3 regions of the Anabaena sp. AL09 genome follow, and region 3 is predicted to be linked to each of the others. Evidence: predicted binding sites of a transcription regulator. Region 3 holds the regulator's gene; each other region holds the start of a gene.
The links. The regulator NtcA, encoded in region 3, controls nitrogen genes in cyanobacteria. The targets are predictions, from matches to a motif close to TNTGTANNNNNNNNTACANA.
Positions count from the first base shown of each region.

Region 1: AN490_RS03945 (Glu/Leu/Phe/Val dehydrogenase) is a predicted target of NtcA. The motif match lies at 3,626-3,645, and genes of this name have one in related genera.
Region 2: rpe (ribulose-phosphate 3-epimerase) is a predicted target of NtcA. The motif match lies at 1,700-1,719, and genes of this name have one in related genera.

Region 1 is NZ_LJOQ01000021.1:19,357-26,591, reverse strand. It holds gene AN490_RS03955 (DNA cytosine methyltransferase) at 1-968, shown strand, start outside; gene AN490_RS03950 (hypothetical protein) at 1,001-2,110, shown strand; gene AN490_RS03945 (Glu/Leu/Phe/Val dehydrogenase) at 2,255-3,544, opposite strand; gene AN490_RS03940 (carotenoid oxygenase family protein) at 3,729-5,207, opposite strand; gene AN490_RS03935 (folate/biopterin family MFS transporter) at 5,231-6,562, opposite strand.
Region 2 is NZ_LJOQ01000082.1:44,438-51,672, reverse strand. It holds gene AN490_RS15845 (hypothetical protein) at 51-404, opposite strand; gene rpe (ribulose-phosphate 3-epimerase) at 967-1,674, opposite strand; gene AN490_RS15835 (S8 family serine peptidase) at 1,792-3,384, shown strand; gene AN490_RS15830 (hypothetical protein) at 3,531-3,803, opposite strand; gene AN490_RS15825 (ABC transporter permease) at 3,871-4,917, opposite strand; gene AN490_RS15820 (adenine phosphoribosyltransferase) at 4,955-5,473, opposite strand; gene AN490_RS15815 (DUF3038 domain-containing protein) at 5,726-6,352, shown strand; gene AN490_RS15810 (DUF4335 domain-containing protein) at 6,359-7,235, shown strand, end outside.
Region 3 is NZ_LJOQ01000071.1:30,757-37,991, reverse strand. It holds gene AN490_RS13735 (polysaccharide biosynthesis/export family protein) at 1-946, opposite strand, end outside; gene AN490_RS13730 (ABC transporter ATP-binding protein) at 1,662-2,651, opposite strand; gene hisB (imidazoleglycerol-phosphate dehydratase HisB) at 3,335-3,940, opposite strand; gene AN490_RS13720 (hypothetical protein) at 4,037-4,357, shown strand; gene fabI (enoyl-ACP reductase FabI) at 4,292-5,068, opposite strand; gene ntcA (global nitrogen regulator NtcA) at 5,448-6,119, shown strand; gene AN490_RS13705 (DUF3084 domain-containing protein) at 6,333-7,235, shown strand, end outside.

The DNA.
Region 1 (7,235 bases), on a different contig from region 3:
ATATCAAGCAAATTCAACCATCTCAACTAATGAAGGATTTGGACTTACAATCTGGTGAGTTAGACTTATTGTTTGGTGGTAGTCCTTGTCAAAGTTTCTCTCAAGCTGGTAAGCATGGCTCTTTAAATGATCATCGCGGTTTGCTTCTATTTGAGTTTGTTAGATTTGCAGAAGCTTTAAAGCCTAAAGTAATTGTTATTGAGCAAGTGAAAGGTTTATTGAAAGCCCAGGATAAATCTGGTAAAGTTGGAGGTGTTTGTGAAGCTATCACAAGCCAGTTAAAAGAATTGGGATATAGATTAAAAGTAAGAATTATTAATTCAGCTAACTATGGTGTAGCTCAAGTTAGAGAAAGAGTTTTTATGATTGCCATAGAAACAGGGAAAAATTTTGATTTTCCGTTGCCAACTCACGAAAAGTTAGACAATCAGTTTTCGTTATTTCCTCTCAATCAATATGTCACAGTTGGACAAGTTATACAAGGATTAGGTAGTCCTTCAAAAGATAAAAATAACCAACCGGAAGATAGCCATATAGATATTACACCAGCCGGAGATATAAGGCGTATTCATGGAGTACCGGAAGGTTCTTTCTTGGCTAAAGAATTGCATCTTCCAGAAACTCAAAGATGCAATCTGACAAAGAAAGATACAACTAAATTTCGTAGGCTTTCTTTTTCTGAACCTTCACTAACTCTAAGATGTGGAGAAATTTTCTTTCATCCTGTTGAAGATAGATATCTTACTCCACGCGAATATATGCGTATTCACGGATATCCTGATAATTATTTCCTGAAAGGTCCTGTTCGAGGTCGTTCAGGTAAAGTTAGGTATCTAGATCAGCATCGGCAAATTGCTAATTCAGTGCCTCCACCAGTTGCTTACGCTATTGCAACGGAGATTACTAAATTTCTTACTCCAAAAACAGTCCTGAATGAGTCGTCGAAGTCAGAGTTTATTCATGTTTAAATATTAAAATTACTGCAATCAATACTTACATAATGCCTACTATCTTTGAATTATTTGGTTTTCCTGTAGATGACCGTAGTGAAGAAGTTGAGATCATACGAAAATCTCGTCAATGTCCATTTATGGGTGCAACTTGTGACGGTGGAGGAAATCGCTATCAAACCAAAATTAAACTTACACAACAAGAATCGCTGACTCACTACTTTAATAGTGATGTCACCGAAGTTATACCTGGTGTGTGTTCAATTCAATCAGGTCAGGATATTTGGGTTGTATGTCCACATCGATTATTTTCAGCAAAATTTGATGGTGAAGGTGTACCTTCTATTAATCGTGCTGTGCAGCAATACGAGCGTGATCTACTAATTCATGCAGGGTTGCCGACTGGAACTGATATTGGTGCTTGGGCAGAAGTATCTTTAAAACATCGAGTAGCTGATGCGGAAATCAACTATCATTTTGATTATGTTTTAGCTCCATTAGTTGAAACTTCTTTGAACTCATTATTGAAGCAAAGTTGTTTTTTAGGATCAACTAAAGAAGATTTAGATGATCTTATTAAAGTAGCAAAAAAGAGCGGCTATTTTCAAGACATAAAGAAAAATCTAGCTGATGTCTCAATTCTTATTCCAGATATTTATAATCCTTTTATTCTAGAAGTTATGACCGCTAGTACAAGTGGTTCTGATACTGAAAATTCTACAGATATGCGAAGTGCATTTCGTAATGCCTTGCTAGTTTCTGAGCATACCAGCCCAGGAATTAATAAGCGCCAAGTTTGGGGTCGCATGGTGACACAATTGTTTGCAAAGACAGCATTAGCACATGAATGGAATGGACAAACTATCTGGGTTATTCAAGATGCCTTGCTTCGCAATATTGAACTTACTACTCGTCTAAAAACTGTCGATGTACCAAGCAATCCACAACGGAATATTAGTCTAGTGATCATGCAATATTTTACTGGTATAGATGGTAAAAAGCAGATGTCGCTTCAAGCTACTATAGATGGTGATGCAGGTATAAATTTTGATGGAAGTAATACTTTTACTGACATTTTGTTACCTAAACTAGCTCCTCCAAAAGTTGAGTTACTAAAAGCAATTCTGAGAAGGAAACTGAATGCAATATTTAGACTGTGAAGTAGTTTAAAAGACGCTGCACAGTAGCGATATTGTCACGGAATCAGCAAAACTATTACTGGTAGATGACGTACAAGGGTTGAAAAAAAGGTGCGTTAGGCTAAAGCCATAACACACCCCAATTAAACTAGATTACAAATACAACTAAGGATACAAACCCCGATCATTCAAAGCTTGCGCGACTCTACCTACACCCAAAGTATAAGCAGCTAATCGCAGATTTACCCCCCGTGCTTGCGACTCATGAATCACCTTGCGGTAAGCCTGAACCATCAAATGTTCCATTTCCCGGTTAACTCGTTCTTCGTCCCAGAATAGGTAAGAAAGACCTTGTACCCATTCCAAATAACTCACCACCACACCTCCAGCATTGGCTAAAATATCCGGTAACACAGTCACTCCCTGGGCTTCTAGAACGCGGTTAGCTTCCAAAGTCACCGGACCATTAGCAGCTTCTGCAACAAATCTGGCTTGAATTTGATGAACATTTTCTGCGGTAATTTGGTTTTCCAAAGCGGCGGGGATCAAGACATCACAAGGTAAAGTTAGTAAATCTGCATTACTTATGGGTGTCCCTTGGGGAAATCCCACCACACTGCGGCGGTTTGCAGCAGAGTAGGCTTTGACAGCGGAAATATCAAGGCCAGCTTCAGAAAATATACCACCCGCACCACTGGAAACAGCGATAATTTTCGCTCCTTCTTGGTGTAGTAATTCTGCCGCAGCCCCGCCCACATTACCGAAACCTTGAATTGCTACCCTTACTCCCACAAGGGATTTACCCTGATCTGCAAGTGCTTCACGGACAATAATCATGACACCACGTCCGGTCGCCATTTCGCGTCCTAGAGAGCCACCAATAGATAAAGGTTTACCTGTAACTACTCCAGGTACAGAATGACCAACATTGACAGAGTAAGTATCCATCATCCACGCCATTTCTCGCGCTGATGTTCCCATGTCTGGGGCGGGTATATCTACTGATGGTCCAATGTCCTTAATTAATTCACTAATATAACGGCGGCTAATCCGTTCTAATTCCCCCACACTGAACTTTTTGGGGTCTATGGGAATTCCCCCTTTGCCACCACCATAGGGAATGCCTAACAATGCACATTTCCACGTCATCAGCATTGCTAGGGCGGATACTTCCCGTAATGTCACCGCTTCATGGTAACGAATCCCACCTTTATAGGGTCCTAAAATATCCGAATGTTGTACCCGATGTCCTGGGAAAACCCGGATTTCGCCATTATCCATTTTTATGGGAATGGAAACTGTAACAACTTTTCGTGGATGACTGAGTATTTCTACGATACCTTGATCTAATTTTAATTCTTTAGCCGCCCATTCTAAATAGCTACAAGCTTGATCATAAGGGCAAATATGCGCCGGAGAATGATTTTCCATAAGTGGGAGAGATGTTGTCACCATAATACTTACTCCTCATCACAGTATCTTCGTAAACCGGATTGATATAGTTAGCTTATCCTCTTTTTGAGAAAAGATATCAATTTTGTAGTTTTTGTTACAATTTTATTTTTTTTGTAAGATACTCCGCGATATCCCCGACTTCTTAGAGAAGTCGGGGATCTGAGGGTTACTAGTTAAAATGGACTCAACCCAAATTTTCGATAAATGTCTCTTGTGTAAAACTCCCATGTAAACCATAAGGAATATGATGTTTAAGGTGTAATTTAGCAATTGCACCTTTTTGCAGGTTTTGGGCATCTAAAATCACTACATCAGAACGATGATGTTCTGCATCATAAACTAACGCTATTAACCACCCATCATCTTCTGTTTGGGAATTTGGACGAGGAATAAAAATTGGTTCCCCTATAAAACCTCGCGGTGCTGCACTCCATAGTTGTTTTCTTCCTGACTCTAAATCTACCTTAAAAATGGCTTGTAATGGTGCATTCACCGTTGATTGATGAGCGGCAGCACTATATAAATAACGATAGGATTTACCTACGTAATTCGGGTGAATTGTGGGAAATTCGGTGGGACGAGGATCTATTAACTGATTTTGCACTTTATTCTCTGATAAATTCAGATTAAATCGCCATAGTTGGGGAGGTGAATTTGTATCAAAATCAGTTTTTCGATAATCGCTATTGGGTTCGACTTCTGTTAATGATTCATAGCAAATGGAATCAATGATAATTTCATTACCCACTTCAAAAGCATTAACATGATGGAAAATAAAACCGGCTTGGGTTTCTAAAACTTTGACATTTTCACTTTGTGTTTTGCGAGGGATAATAATAATTCTTGTGGGTTGATTTTTTTGAAATTTAATACATTGGGCTGCGCTGGATATTCCCAAAGCAAAAGGTATGGGGTTAAAATCAACAGGATTTTGAAAGAAGATACAGTAATTTTCTGTAATTACAAAATCATGAATAAAACAAAAACCAGGAACGCTATGATTTTGTTTGCTGGTAATTTCCCCATTTGTGTTCAATTCAAAGATTGTAATTGTGGTTGATAGTCCCGGTTTAATAGCAAAGTTGACTAAGGTGCCATTTGGATCAATTCGTGGGTGGGCACTAAAGGCTTCTCCTTTGGATAAAACACCGTTAAAATATTCATTTCCTAATGTTTCTAAGGTTTGGGGATTAAGTGAATAAGGTTCGGCTGCTTCCCATAATGCTAAGAGTTTTTTACCCCAATAAATCACATTTGTATTAGCAATGTTTTTAATTTTTAAATCAAAAATGTTAGCTAACCAACCACCAGGTTTTTGTGTACCAAAAACACCACGATAAAGAATTTTACCCGCTTTCTGTTCTGCTAAATAACCGGCTGTTTGCACAAATCGGTTACGAAAATGGGCGCGGCCATTGGTAAATGTAATGCGGCTAATCATTCCGTCACCATCAAAAGGATGATGTAATCTTTCCTTGTTGATATCTAATAAACCAGCCCCGTTCCTAAATAATGTTCCTGCTAATTCTGGAGGAATTTCTCCTTCTATATCATCAATCCAATAGTCATATTCTTCGGTAAGAGATTCATATCCTCCTTGCCAGTCTTTGAGGGTATAGGATTTCTCTAAAACTTGACTATCTTGGGGTTCTAATATTTGCATTTTTTGTTTGCTATGCTGAAAAACTAGATTGATTGACTATGCTCAATCTCAATTTTAGCATCTGGTAGCCAGTTAATAAAAAATATTGGGATAAGTGAGCTACAGTTAGTAATAATGATTAACAACCATAATGAATCAAATTGATGTTCTGTGATTCCCAACCATTTCATCATGATTGATCCTAATGCGTAAGAAACTGTTCCTCCTAAATTAAATACAGACATTATTAAAGCAAAGAATGTGGCCTCTATGCCGGGAGGACAAAGTTTTGTTGATAATACTAATATAGGCATAAATAAAACTTGCCCAATCACAGTAATAATTAAACTATCACCTAAACTGAACCAATGATCATCTATTCCTAAAAGTCTGTTGGTATGAGTTACTAATAATAAAGTTGTCATTCCTAAAGCTGTGGATAGAAAAATCCCCCAACTAAACATAATTCTAAAGGGGATAGTTTTCAGGTAACGTTGAAAAGCCCAAACTCCAATTAAGGAAGCAAAACTGGTGACTAACCGAACTCGCCCTAAAAATTCTGGTTGAAATTGTAGTTCGTTAGTTGTAAAATAGAAAAATGCTGATTCGGCATTTGGTGTAGCGTGCCAAACAAATATAAATGCTGTTGGTAGCCAAATTGCTTTCTGCGTAATAGCTTGGCGTATTTGTCCTAATTGATATTTTGTGTTATTGCTTTTTTTATCATCTTTATTAATAGGTTTTTCGGAAATTAACCAAGCTACACATGAGATAATTAGCGGGAATAATGCTGTTATTAAAAATACTGTACGGTTGGTAAAATATTCTAAAAGTAAGCCGCTAAGGTAAGCTGTACACAAGCCACCTATAGCTGAACTACCCCAACAAAGAGATTGTAAAGAACCTATTTTGGCTTCTGATTCACTTCTAGCTCTTTCAACTACTATGGAATCAACTATCACATCACTAATAGCTACAGAGAGAGAAGAAAGTACAATCATAATTGTGGCTGTTGTGCTAGTATGAACTGTTGTTCCTAAACATACCAAAGCCGCACTTCCCAAAATTCCAGATAGGACTATATAAGGCTTTCTATGGTAGCCAAATAATGGTAAACTATCAGAAATAAAACCATATAATGCCTTAGTCATCCAAGGTATGGTACTGATGCCCACGATTACTGACATCTGCACTGGACTTAATAGTAATTCATCTTTGAGAAAAAAGCTAACAGCTAAACGGGATAATGCCAAGATGCCTTGAACAAAATAGATGGTAAGAATTGCTATTAACTCAGCACTAGGTTCGTTACCTAAGAGAATTTTTTGGGTTAGTAAATCTTTGAATTTGGGTAAGGTAGAGGAGTCATTTAGCATTTGGATGAATAACAATTAAGTTTTATTTACTTTTATATCATAGATTTTTAAATTGGGGATAAGTTTTTATTAATTATGAATAAAAGCGAACAACCATGTTCAATGAATTGCAATACTTTTGATACATTTATAGAATTTGTATAAGAGGATGTTTTAAAAGTTTTTAATGTGTAAACAAACCCCTCTCCAAACCTCTCCCCTACCAGGAGAGAGGCTTTAAAACCCCCATTCCCTTGTAGGGAAGGGGGGGAGTGGGGTTAGGTTTTTGGAGATTATGGGTTTCATATAATACTTTTCAAACAACCTCTAAGTTTATCTACCAAAGGACATTCCGCAGATGTGACTGATGATTATTGATAAGTAATCAGACAAAATTAATTAGATAGTTTTCTGCAAATTCTCTGAGAATTTTTTTAACAAATGCGACGAAAGTTTTCCAATCTTTCTAAGAGGGTGTTTGAAACCTTTTTCGCGTGGGATCTTATCCCCCTAAATCCCCGTTGAAAAGGGAGACTTTGAGGAATTTAGCCCCCCTTTGTAAGGGGGGTTGGGGGGATCTCGATTAATTCTGATACTTTTCAAACATCCTCTAAGCAAAGCCAAAAATTTCTATTTACTACTTTCAGCAAGCCCTATCTACATCTTTGTGGTCAAATAAACAAAATATCCCACC
Region 2 (7,235 bases), on a different contig from region 3:
AAGTCTCATAAAGGAGAATATGAAACAAAATCAAGCTTCAAAAATATGCTTTAAACAGCTAAACTCAACTGCTGAGGTAGTTGTTGCAAGATTAAGTTGATGACTTCTGGACTCCATTTGAGAACTGGACTACTGAAGTCTGCATAATGCTGACCTTTAATAGTGGGTTGCCAGTGGCCATAAGGCTTTTGCTGGTACTTCATAACTTCCAGCATTTTATTAACACGCCGATGAGTCCATTTTTCTCCAGTTATTGGACTAAGATGATTGTGGGCTATCTCTGTAGCAGTCAAATATTGTCGCCATTCTACCTTGACTGTAGTGATCCCTCGATATTGCGAAACTTCAACATTGCCAGTTGCAAAATGAAGTGGTTGCAAATATTCGGTATTTTGTGTCATCATGAGATAGACTCCTCCGTTTTAAACAAAAAAGAAATGTGAGTGACTGATATAGACCATCAGTTAGATTTTGATAGAGCAGGTGTCAGCAAAACTGTGGTGAGTTTATGCTGACATTAACTTTATCTATGGATGTAAAATTTTAATTTTTTCCCATGATCTAATTGTAACGGATGATCATGAGTTTGTCAACAATATTATCCCTATCATATAATATCTTGTCCTAATCGAGATGTCAATACCCAAAATTAAATTAGATTGTAGAATGCAAATAGATGGATTAGAAAAATTCTTGATTCTTTTCTTTGTAAGGGTAGGAAACTGTAATGTGAGATCCCCGACTTCTGTAATAAATTGATAATTTATTGACAAGTTTAAAAAAGAAGTCGGGAATCTAATGTTAACCGTTTTGGTTGTGAAATTTGCGATCGCCACTCCCTAACCTTCACTCTGACACCTGATTGCTTGATCAGGTAATCTAAAACTCTGTCAATTCGTTAAAAATAAATCCCCGACTTCCCAAAGAAATCGAGGATCTAGCTTTCAATTAATCACAAGTATTAAATTAAACAGCAGCTAATTCTGGACTCGGACGCTTACTGTTACGGATATTGGTAATCGCCTCAGCATAATCAGGAGCATTGAAAACAGCCGAACCCGCTACAATAGCATTAGCACCAGCTTCCAAAACTTGCCAAGTATTATTAGCTTTTAGTCCCCCGTCAACTTCAATCCAAGGATCTAAACCGCGTTCATCGCACATTTGACGCAATTTGCGGATTTTAGGAACTACGCTAGGAATAAAGCTTTGACCACCGAAACCGGGGTTAACGCTCATAATTAGCACCAAATCGCACAATTCTAAGACATATTCAATTAACTCCAAAGGTGTACCCGGATTGAGTACAACCCCAGCTTTCTTACCGAGTTCTCTGATTTGTCCGAGGGTGCGGTGGAGGTGAGGAGATGCGTTATGTTCTGCGTGGACAGAAATAATATCAGCACCAGCTTTAGCAAAACCTTCTACATACTTTTCTGGTTCCACAATCATCAAGTGGACATCCAGCGGTTTGGTGGTAACTGGACGAATCGCCTCCACAATCAGAGGACCTATTGTAATATTAGGAACAAAACGTCCATCCATTACATCAACGTGAATCCAATCTGCTCCCGCTTTGTCTACGGCGCGAATATCGTCACCCAGACGACTAAAATCTGCTGATAGGATAGAAGGAGCGATAACTATAGGTTTTTGAGATGAATTTTGGGTCATGGCTAGTGGGTTTTAAGCGTCTTCGTCTGTAGGCATTGTAACAAAATATGGAGAAATTATTAAAAATTAATTCAAAACTCAAATTTTTCAGAAAACTTCCCCCTCTTCCCTCAAAATATGCACAAAAATTGGATACTTTTTTGGAGTTTAGGTTTTTCTGGCTTGACTTTACCAGTCCTTGCAGGTGTCAAGGTTGCCAATTTTTTAGGTGCTAATGGCATTGATGCGCTGAAACTACATCAAGCTCCTTACAATTTGACTGGGCGGAAAATTGCTATTGGTCAAGTGGAAATTGGTCGTCCGGGGATGTTTGGCTGGGATAAAGCCGTATCTAAAAGTCGGGCTGTATCTCCATTTGCAGTGTTTTCACGCAATGTTCCCGCCAAGTCGAATGTTGGTGTTGATCCTCATGCCTATAATGTTTCTGGTGTCATGGTGAGTCAAGATAAGGCTTTTCCTGGTGTAGCACCAAATGCTCGATTATATTCTTCTGCTGTCGGATCTACAAAAAAAATCGGTCAACCAGAGGAGTGTTTATCAGCACAACACATTGCATTACAAAATGGTGGTGATGTGCGGGCGATTAATTTTAGTTTTGGTGAACCTCTGGAACGTGATCCCCGACCAGAAGCTATGTTAGATGGTAATGCTTTACTAACATTATGTATTGACTGGTCTAGCCGGGTTCATGATGTTGTATATGCCATTGCTGGCAATCAAGGCAAAGGCGGGATTCCCATTCCTACAGATAATTTTAACGCAATTAATGTGGCTTTTTCCTCAGAACGCGAGGGAATTTTTAATAAAGTTCACGTTTCTAATTTGGCTAGTATTAATCAAGGTATAGAAAATCGTTTAGCTGGGAAAGAATTTAATATTGGGGGGAGAAGTACAATTAATATAGTTGCTCCTGGGACTAATATTCCTGTAATTAATCCTGATGGTAAGTTAAATAAATCTACAGGTACGAGTTTTGCCGCCCCACAAGTTACGGCTACGGTGGCATTATTACAGGAATTTGTGGATAGACAATTACGAACTAAACAACGAAATTGGACTATTGATGCTCGTCGTCATCAAGTCATGAAAGCAATATTACTCAATTCGGCGGACAAAATAAAGGACAGTGGTGATGGTTTACGGTTGGGAATGACGAGGACTTTAATTGATAAACAAAATCAAGATTGGTTAGCAACGGACGCTTATAAAAATCCTAAAATTCCCCTAGATGCTCAAATGGGAGCAGGTCATTTAAATGCCTTTCGAGCCTATCAACAATTGAATGGTGGTGAATGGAAACCTAATGCAACTGTTGCGCCTATTGGTTGGGATTATGGTATTGTTAATGCTAATTCTTCTAGGGAATATGCTTTGCAAAAAGGTTTGAAACAAAATAGTTTTGTGGCTATTACTTTAATTTGGGATCGTTTGGTGGAGTTAAATGATAAAAATAATAATCAGGAATATGATATAGGGGAAACATTTATAGATAAAGGATTAAATAATCTTGATGTTTATTTAGTTAAGGAAAATGGGAAAAATAATGAAGTTGTGGTTTGTGATTCTGTGAGTGAGGTTGATAGTGTGGAACATATTTTTTGTCCAGTTCCTACTAGTGGGAATTATAAAATTCGGGTGCAATTTAAGAAGCAGGTAAATGAATCTACTCAACCTTATGCTTTGGCCTGGTGGACTGTAGGTGAAAAGTGATATAAGTAGTCGGGCAAAATTAATTGAACATTTTAAAAATTCCTAAACCAATTAATTTTGTAGGGGGACAACCCCCTGTGGTTGCCCCAAATACCGGGGTAGGCACGGGGGCGCTACCCCTACATTAAATCCAAATCTTTTATGCTTTAAATATGCTGTAAAAACTCAACTTCTGGTAATAAAGGATCATTAACAATGCCTACACCAGCAAAACTCCAACGTTTGATTAAACTACCTATTTGGGAACTAGCAAGAGATTCTACAGTCAACTGGCTGGCTAAATCAGCAGCATGAGTATTGAGATAACTCAAAGCCTCGAAATCTTCTTTAAATAATAATAAATATCCTGATTTAGCATCATCAACACGGGCTGTGAGATATTTACCATCTGTTCTTGAACGAATAATATAATAAACCATTTGACAACTAACAACTGACAACTAACAACTGACAACTAACAACTGACAACTAACAACTGACAACTAACTAATTCAAATCTTCTAGCTTAATTCGAGGATCTGCTGCTTTTAAAATTAAGTCAGCAATTAAATTACCAATAATCAATAATACTGCACTCATTACTAAACTCGCCATTACCAAATATTGGTCTTTAGCTAAAACAGCTTGTAAAGTTAACTTTCCTAAACCCGGCCAGTTAAAGAAATTCTCCGTAATAAATGCACCACCTAACAAACCTGCTAATTCAAAACCCAATAAAGTAATTAACGGATTAATAGCATTTCGCAAAGCATGAACATAAATCACCCGATTTTCTGGAAGTCCTTTAGCGCGAGCAGTTTGAATATAATCTTGGCGTAAAACATCCAATAATTGACCACGCATAATTCGTTGCAAACCCGCAAAACTGGTAATACTTAAAGCAATTAGTGGTAAAACTGAATGCCAAGCGATATCGAGAATTTTACCTAACCATGTCAGGTCTGCATGATTAATACTGGTCATATTACCCACCGGAAAAAGTGGAGTAGTCAGTTGAGCAAAGAATAGTAGAAATAAGACAGTAATAAAACTGGGAATACCTTGACCAGCATAACTGACTATCTGTAAAACTTGGTCAGTTCGGCGATTTTGTTTCACAGCAGCGAGAATACCTAAAGGAATGGCGATCGCCCATGTGATAATTAAAGAAGCGATCGCTAATAACAACGTGGCTGGAACTCTTTCCCATAGCAGCGATGATACAGAACGTTGATAAACAAAACTTGTACCAAAATCACCCCTTGTCAAAATTTGCTTTAACCAAAATCCAAACTGTTGTGGCCAAGATTTATCTAAACCAAATTGTCGTCTAATTTCTTCAATCCGTTCTGGTGAAATTTTCGGATTTTGCCGCAGGGTATCTACATAATCTCCCGGAGACAACTTCATAATAAAAAATGACAAAGCAGACGCTAAAAAAATCGTCAATAGCGCCTGTAAAAGCCGTTTTATCACATAAATAAAAGTTTCATCCGTAACTCGCCTAATTAGCAAGTCTCGACTTATATCCAAGGAAATTTTTGTATTTGTCATTAGTCATTAGTCATTAGTCAGTTGTCAATTATGTTTTCTAATATTGAACCAGTGAGATAATAGGGACATCAGGTAAATGTTTCCGTCCTTGCAAATCCATTAGTTCGATGATAAACCCAAACCCTATCAGTTCACAGTCAATCTTTTGTACCAACTTAGCTGTTGCACTGGCAGTACCACCAGTAGCAATCAAATCATCCACAATTAAAACTTTGCTACCTGGCACTAAAGCATCTTGATGTACTTCTAATGTATCTGTACCATACTCTAGTTGATATTCAATTGAGTGAACTGCTGCCGGTAATTTCCCTTTTTTCCGAACAGGAATAAAACCAGCACCTAATTTATAAGCAACAGGCGCACCAAAAATGAACCCTCTTGACTCCATACCAATAATATAATCTACTTGAAGTTCAATTTCAGAACATTTTTGTGCTAAAAAATCAATAGTATAACGCAATCCGTCCGGGTCGCTTAATAGAGTAGTGACATCTCGAAATAAAATTCCCGGCTTAGGAAAATCCGGTATATCACGAATCAGAGATTTTAAATCCATATTATTTACGTAAGTAGTTAGTGGTCAATGAAGAAACAAAGGGCAAGAAGCGAAAATTTTCCTAATCTCTGCCAAATCCTACCCTATAATGTCATTGACGATCACCAAGAATTTGAAAATTTAATGTATATGCAAATATTTGGGTAGAAAAACTAAGTAATGTATATAATTGAACTGCCATATCGCGCCAGCAATTAGCGGTGGACGGATAAGTAAATCAGTTTATTGGAAACGTATAAGGTATTTGATAGAATGAACGTCTCTGCTAGTGTCACATCTTTAAACATCCCAAAAGCTCAGGGAATGCCCATGATTTTGGATACTTTACCAGATCCAGCGATCGCTGGTCAGGTATGTCCAGCCAGAACTAGATTGCAAATAGATTTGATGTTACTAGCCATTGAAGCCTTAGAAATAGGCGGTTCTGAAGCCATTTTGTCCTTTGCTGAAGAATTAGACCTCCAAGGGATCATCAAAAATCGGGTAAACTTATGGCGGATGCGAGCATCTAACCCCATGCGGAGAGCGCATAGTCGCCGGCCTTTAGCTATTTTAGAAGCCAAAGCGTTAGTAGTTGTTGCCTGCTACATTTCTCGACGCTTAACAGTTGTGATCCGCCAACTACTAACCATATATCAACAATTGGCTGAGAAGCAGATTCCCCCAGAACAAAATTTAAGATTAGCTAATTACCTAGAAAGGTTTAGAGCGCATTTTAAAAGTCGAATGAATTCCCGTCGTTCCGGTGTCCTAGCATTAACTTCTGATGAAAAATTAGATGAACTAGCTATAGACTTATTAGGAAAATTACTATTTTGTACAGGTACAGCGGGAATGCAACGGTACTGGATTTCTCTTTTTGACGGTGAGGTAGAATAAATAGAAATGAATATCCAACGTAAATATAGTTTGCCTAATTGTACCCTGCTCCTAGAGGGGTTAAGTGACATAACACAGACTGCTAACTTTCAAGAACTGCGTCCCCAACTATCTATATTAGTGAATGCAGAATGCTATATATCTAGTTATACTCAACCCATTGTTGGTGGCAGGGAATTTTTTGAAAGCTTAGTTAGAGCAGTCAGCGCCTACGCCCAAGAAGTTTTAAGCAATATCCCCAACCCTCAAGTTCAGAATCATAATTCAGAGTTAGTTGAATTACAAAAAATTAACAGCAACAGCCACAGATTAACTGTTCACACCGAAATCACAGGAGACAACCTGGGGGGAAACACCAGCGAAGGACAACCCATTCAAATTGTCCTGAACACAGTCCAATTATTTGATTTAGTTGAAGCCGTAGATCAGTTTTTTGCTGACAGCCAGACTTTACCAGAATTATCCCTAGAACTACACCCAGTTAATCGCAGTTATAGTGGTTCAAATCAAACCTTACTCAAACAGGCAATCCCGGCCACCATGGGCGTATCCAGTCTAGCCGTAGCTGCATTGGCTTTTAGCTTAATTCCTGCACCTCAAGTCAGTCCACCTCAAGTCAACCCAGAGGTTGAGTCCAGCACTTCTATCCCCACGCCCACAGTAGCAGTAACCCCCACAACTACACCCACAACTACACCCACAACATCAGCAACCCCTACCGCAGTTCAAGATTTAGAAACACTTTTAAAGACAGTTCCAGAAATAAAAGATCCATCTCAATTACGGGCATTAAATCGCCAAGTTTATAACCAAATTCATCCAGCTTGGGTAAATCGCTCAGAATTGCCAGAGGATTTAGTCTATCGTTTAGGTGTCGCCGCCG
Region 3 (7,235 bases):
TATCTATAGATTGTTCTGTACCACTGCGGGTAGGACGGCGTAGTTTAATCTTTCGCACATCAGCTAGGGATGTAATTCCCCCTGCTAGTTGTAAACTTCGCATTACAGTGGGTAAACCACCACCAGCAGCAGAACCAGCAGAACCACTAGGTTCTGTATTCCCAGGACTAACAAGATAAGAACCAGGACGATAAACTTGACCAATTACGACCACTGTACGCGGTGAAGTTTGACTGGCAGCAAAGTTAGCTGCAAATAAATTTCGGGCTTCAGCCACATTCAAACTGGTAGCTGTGGGGACAACGATGGTATCTCCATCTCGTAAAGTAATCTCTTGGGATATTCTGCCTGTTTGCGTTAATTCCTTTAAGTCCAAGGAGACTGTCTGCTCTCCAGAACGTCCTACCTTGCGGCGTAATTGTACTTGAGTCACATCTGCTGCCAGTGTCACACCTTGGGCGCTGGTAAGGGCAGCTAATACCGTTGGATATTGGACACCGGGGTTATTCCCTGCTCCTCCTTCTAAGCTGAGGGTATAAGCACCTGGTCTTGTTACCTCTCCCGCAACAAACACATTAATAGGACGTGGTGATAATAAGTTGACGGAAATCAGGGGACGTTTGAGAAAGCGAGCATATTTTCTGGCGATTGTATCAGCAGCTTGTTCTGTGGTTAGTCCCGAAACAGGGATACTGCCAATTAAAGGCATATTAATTGAACCACCGGGAGGGACTTGATATTCACCTGTATATTCTGGTACTTCAAATACATTAACACGGATGCGATCGCCGCCGCCCAATAAATAATCTGTAGCTATGCTGGATGTTGATTTTACTGGCTGTTTTTGAGCTAAACTCACGGATGGTAAAGCGATATTCATTGTTGTTAACAATGCTAAACCCATAGTTGAATGGGTGAGAAATTTACACAAATCTTTATTAAGCATATTTACCTAAGAATTGAAAATGACGATATTTACAGTTATTCTGAAACATTTTAACATCGAGTATACTGAAGAATCATAGTCACTCAACAATTTTATTTTCTAATAGATCTTTAGTTTTCCGGACATAATAATTTGTTCTTTGGGGATATTGATTTTAAATCTTCCATAACGTTAAGAACAATTTTAGCTGATTTCTGTAAGTTAATTTTCAAAATTAATAACAATTTTTGATTCTATATTCTCAATATTTTCGGCTCTACCGTTCCCTTTATGTAAAACAACATTTATTGTCGGTTGGGTTGACGTATGTTACCCAACAACAACTCTTACTATTCAACCTACAAAAATTAAATTAATATTATTCTCCGTAAGGGGAGCGGTATAACCATATTTTCTAATAAACGATTATTAAAATGTAGAACTCATAACTTGATGGGAAATTTAGCTATATATCCAGTGAACTTTCTTTTTTATCTGTTGCTTTCTTTCTGTTTTTGTTTCCAGATCCAGAATGCAGAATAACTAAGAGTTTCACTATTATGCTTGATGATTTTCATAAGATCTTCAATATATTGATTCCTGAATTCTTACAGAAAGAGTAGCACCGATTACATACATACTTTTTTACTAAATAAGTAGTAAATATAGTAGTATTTCTAGGAATAAAATTACTACTTGTAGCTGATCTATTCCTCTTGTTTTTTGTCTATTTATACTAATTAAGGGGATGATTCCGGCCTTGAATTTGGTGAATAAAAAACTCTTCCAGAGATTGACGCGATAGGTTCATAGCCGTGATTTTTCCGCCCATTAACCTCAGACTAGACAGAAAATCATAATAATCTTCTTGGAGTATACCGTGCCAATAACCATCAGCCCGAAATTCTAAATTACCTATCCATTTTTTCAAGATTTCCCCATCTCCACCTTGACCTTTAACATGATATGTGTTTTGGTTGCCTAAAAGTTCATTGAGAGAACCGCAACAGATTAATTCTCCTTGAGCAAGAATAGCCACGCGATCGCAAATTTGTTCAACTTCACTCAACACATGACTATTAAAAAATATGGTTTTACCAGATGCTTTCAGCGAAAGAATAATTTCTCGCATTTGGTAACGTCCCAGAGGATCAAGTCCAGACATGGGTTCATCCAAAAACACCAAATCTGGATTATTAATTAAAGCTTGTGCCATTCCCACACGCTGAAGCATCCCTTTAGAATAACGCCGCATTTGCTTTTTGCGAGCATCAGCTTGAGATAACCCCACTAATTCCAACAATTGGGGAATGCGTTGACGTTGTAACTTTTGGGGAATTTGAAATAAACCCGCTGTCAACTGCAAAAATTCCCAACCGCTCAGATATTCATATAAATAGGAATTTTCTGGGAGGTAGCCAATATGCTGCTTGACAGAGCGATCGCCTATGGGTTTACCTAACAATAAGCCCCGTCCAGATGTAGGGCGAATAATTCCCAGCAACAATTTTAACAGCGTGGTTTTACCCGCACCATTGGGACCCAACAAACCAAAGGTTTCTCCTGGGTACACTTGTAAAGAACAGTTTTTGAGCGATACAACTTTTTGATTGAGCCAAAATCCCGTGCGATAGACCTTTCGCAATCCAAAAGTCTGGACTACGGGTACGGGTTGTTGATCTGAGGGATTTTCTTGATAATCGGGGTTGTCTACAACAGAATTCATGGGGATGAAACTACCAACTACTGACTATTTAGAGCTAACTACAGATTAACCGATGCTGAGGATTTTTATAAGAAAACAGGGTGAAAACCCCATAATTGACACCTAAAAATCCCAAAATTTTTTAGGTGTTGATGTCTTTTAAGCCGGGAATGAAAGCCTTCTGGGGATTTATCCCCCAGTGACCGAAACTTTATGTTAAAATTTGGTCATAGTCGCCATAGGGCATTGGGAGACTTTAAACGGACATGGAGGGACGATAAGACCACTTGTGGCGTGTTCTGGCGAAGTGTCAAGTGTTTCCCCGCACCTTCAGGTCGGTGAGTATGTCAAAAATTGATTATATTTGATGTTATAATCTCAATCAACAGGAAAGGTAATCAACCTGTCTAAAAACCTAACTGCCTAATGGTAATCTGTACCTTGACAATTAAATCTATGCGGTTCTATTGCATTGTTCTAGTTTCCTCCTCGCAGTAGGTAAAAGATTTATAGGAGCTAGACGAATCAGAATTTTGAAACAAATCGTTTCTAGTTAAACAGGACTTGCAGCAATGCAACTACGGTCGGGCAGACCGAAAGTTAACGCTTGAGGAGAGTCCCACCTCTGGGCTGGATAACGCAAGGAGTCTAGTTTAAGTGGTCTCGTTGAACCAAGAATCCCTGTGTCTTTAGACCGGGGAGTGTCAAAACACACCTTTGGAACTAGGAATTGTTTCTGCTCGCCGGGAATCAATTTCCACCGCCATTCGTATTGCTCTAGCAAAGGCTTTGAATGTAGCTTCAATAATATGATGGGAATTAATTCCATCCAATTGGCGAATATGTAACGTCATTTGGCTATGATTCACCAACGCCACAAAAAACTCCCGCACTAGCTGGGTATCATAAGTTCCCACCCGTTGAGTAGGAATTTCTAAACCATAACTAAGATGCGGTCTACCAGAAAAGTCTAAAGCAACTTGTACCAAAGCTTCATCTAGAGGTGCAAGAAAATTCCCAAAGCGGACAATTCCCTTTTTATTCCCCAAAGCTTGAAATAAAGCCTGTCCTAAAGTAATTCCCACATCTTCGTTAGTGTGGTGATCATCAATTTCCCAATCACCTTGAGCTTGAATATCCAAATCAAAAAGCCCATGGGAAGCAATTTGATGGAGCATATGATCTAAAAAAGGAATACCTGTAGAAACTTTACATATCCCTGTACCATCAAGATTGATAGTAACATAAATATCTGTTTCCCCAGTAGTGCGGTGAACTGAAGCTATCCGAGAAGTTTGTTTGTTAGTCATTTGTCAGTTGTTAGTTGTCAGTTGTCAGTTGTCAGTAGGGGCGAAGCATTTGGAAGATAAATTAATTATCGGTCATTGCCAAAAATAGTTCTCCAAATGCTTCGCCCGTACAGTTGTCAGTTGTTAGTAGGGGCGAAGCATTTGGAAGATAAATTGTCGGTCATTGCCAAAAATAGTTCTCCAAATGCTTCGCCCGTACAGTTGTTAGTTGTCAGTTGTCAGTTGTCAGTTGTCAGTTGTCATTGGAAAAATTCTTTCTCCCTACATCCCCCACATCCCCCACATCCCCCACATCCCCCACATCCCCCACATCCCCCACATCCCCCACATCCCCCACATTCCCTACATTCCCTACATTCCCATAATTTCATAACCTGCATCTACATACAGGATTTGTCCAGTAATACCGCTGGCTAAATCACTGCACAAGAAAGCCGCAGTATTACCTACTTCTAATTGAGTAACGGTGCGACGGAGAGGGGCGACTTTTTCAACATGATGAATCATATCTAGAATACCACCCACGGCTGAAGATGCTAAGGTGCGAATGGGACCTGCAGAAATGCCATTGACGCGAATATTTTCAGGACCGAGTTCTGCGGCCAAGTAACGAACACTGGCTTCTAAACCAGCTTTAGCCACACCCATGACATTATAGTTAGGAATTGCTCTAACTGCTCCTAAATATGTAAGAGTAATAATACTTCCGCCTTGAGTCATCAAAGGTTTGGCTGCACCGCTTAACTGTACAAGTGAATAAGTGCTAACTTCCAAAGCTGTATTGAAACCAGAACGAGAAGTTTGACTAAAACCTCCAGTCAAATCTTCTTTTTTTGCAAAGGCTAAACAATGCACTAAAATATCTATTTTCCCCCATTCTTGCCGGATGGTTTCAAAAGTAGATTGAATTTGCTCGTCATTTTCAACATTGCAGGGCAAAAATAGGCTAGGACTGAGCGGTTCTACCAATTCAGAAACTTTTTTTTCCATTTTACCCTTGTCATCTGGCAAGTAGGTAATGCCCAAATTAGCCCCGGCTTTGTGCAGTTGTTGGGCAATTCCCCAAGCGATAGAACGGTTGTTGGCAATACCTGTAACTAGGGCATTTTTTCCAGATAGATTCAGCATAAACATTGCTAATGTAATTCATCATTAGGAGCATACTAGAATCTGAGTCTAGTTTGACTGTGTTGGGCTAGAGATTTTCCAAAATACTCCAAGCATAAGCAGTAAGCCCCCAAAAAACCATGACCATGTTCACAAAAATTCTCAAGAAATTGGCAATTTTTAGAGGCAAAACCTATAGACTATAATTAGTGAAACTACTTATCAATAATTACTAGCTAACCGGAACAACAATTATGTATCATTATAAACGAAAAACTAGGAATTCCGCGTTTGAGTATAGGAAAAAACAGAAAATTTAATGATGATCTATTGATTTTTCAGGTGTATTCTTAGGTAATTAGTTTTTGTTTTTCTGGCATTGGGTAGGGGAAGGGAGAAAATGATAGTGACACAAGATAAAGCCCTAGCAAATGTTTTTCGTCAAATGGCAACGGGGGCTTTTCCTCCAGTTGTGGAAACATTTGAACGGAATAAGACGATCTTCTTTCCGGGAGATCCTGCCGAACGAGTTTATTTTCTTCTCAAGGGTGCTGTAAAACTGTCGAGAGTCTATGAGGCAGGAGAAGAAATAACGGTAGCTCTGCTCAGGGAGAATAGCGTTTTTGGCGTGCTGTCGTTGCTGACAGGGAATAAGTCTGATCGATTTTATCATGCAGTGGCATTTACCACTGTAGAATTACTTTCAGCCCCAATTGAACAAGTCGAACAGGCACTGAAGGAAAATCCAGAATTATCCATGTTAATGCTGCGAGGTCTTTCTTCGCGGATTCTTCAGACGGAGATGATGATTGAAACTCTTGCTCACCGGGATATGGGTTCAAGGTTAATTAGTTTCTTGTTAATTCTTTGTCGAGATTTTGGCGTTCCTTGCGCTGATGGCATTACCATTGATCTGAAGTTATCCCATCAGGCGATCGCTGAAGCAATTGGCTCTACTCGCGTGACAGTCACTAGACTGCTGGGAGATTTACGCGAGAAGAAAATGATTACAATCCATAAAAAGAAGATTACTGTGCATAAACCTGTTGCTTTAAGTAAGCAATTTACTTAGAAATTATGGGGGAATGGAGTTGGCACGGGTTCTATTGTTGAGGTAGTGCGGTCTTGGGATCTGTCCAAGCAGAACAACTACCGTAGAGATTCAACCGTTAATTTGGAGGAAGATCTCAAAATTGGATAATTTCTACTTTTGCCTAACTCCATTTACCCACAGACAATGGTTAAACATAGTAGGCTGGATCAGTCAGCATTACGGTAGCTAAAAATGACCACCGGTTACATTCTGATTGCAGCAATTCTCATTTTGGGAGGCGTAATTGCCACCGTGGGCGATCGCATCGGCACACGAGTTGGCAAAGCCCGTCTCTCACTTTTTAATTTACGTCCGAAAAAAACTGCTGTAATTGTCACTATTTTTACAGGTGGTCTAATTTCTGCATCAACTTTGGCAATCCTATTTGCGGCTGATGGCGGATTGCGAAAGGGCGTATTTGAGTTAGAGGATATTCAAAGAGATTTGGGGAACAAGCGGGAACAACTAAAAACCGCAGAGGCGCAAAAAAGCCAGGTAGAGAGTGAGTTAAATCAAGCCAGACAAGAACAAAGTCAGGCGCAACAAGAATTACAGAAAATTAATAAATCATTACAGGCGGCAAATACTAAACAAAAGGCTACACAAGCCCAACTCAATCGCACTCTGAACCAGCAAGCTAAAACTCAAACCCGACTTAATCAAACTCAAAGTCGTCTTGGTGGAATTGTGATTCAGTATCAACAAGCTAGAAATGAATTACAAACTCTTTACAATCAGCGACAAACATTACAAACGGCGGTGGAAGAGTTAAAAACGGAACGAAAAAGATTATACGCCCAAGCTAAAGAAGCTATTGATGAAGCAAAGACGGTGATTGAAAAACGCGATCGCAAAATTACTAAATTAGATAAACTTATTCAAAATCGTAATCTCGAAATTAAACAGCGGGAAGAAGTTATTATTACTAGAGAATCTCGCTTGAAAGAATTAGAGAAACAACAACAATTTTTAGAGCAGGAAGTAGCCAGACTAGAAAAATACTATCAGTCCTACCGTGACCTCCGCTTGGGTAAACTAGCTTTAGTGAAAGGTCAAGTAATAGCCGCAGGGTTAATTACTGTGGACAAGCCTGAT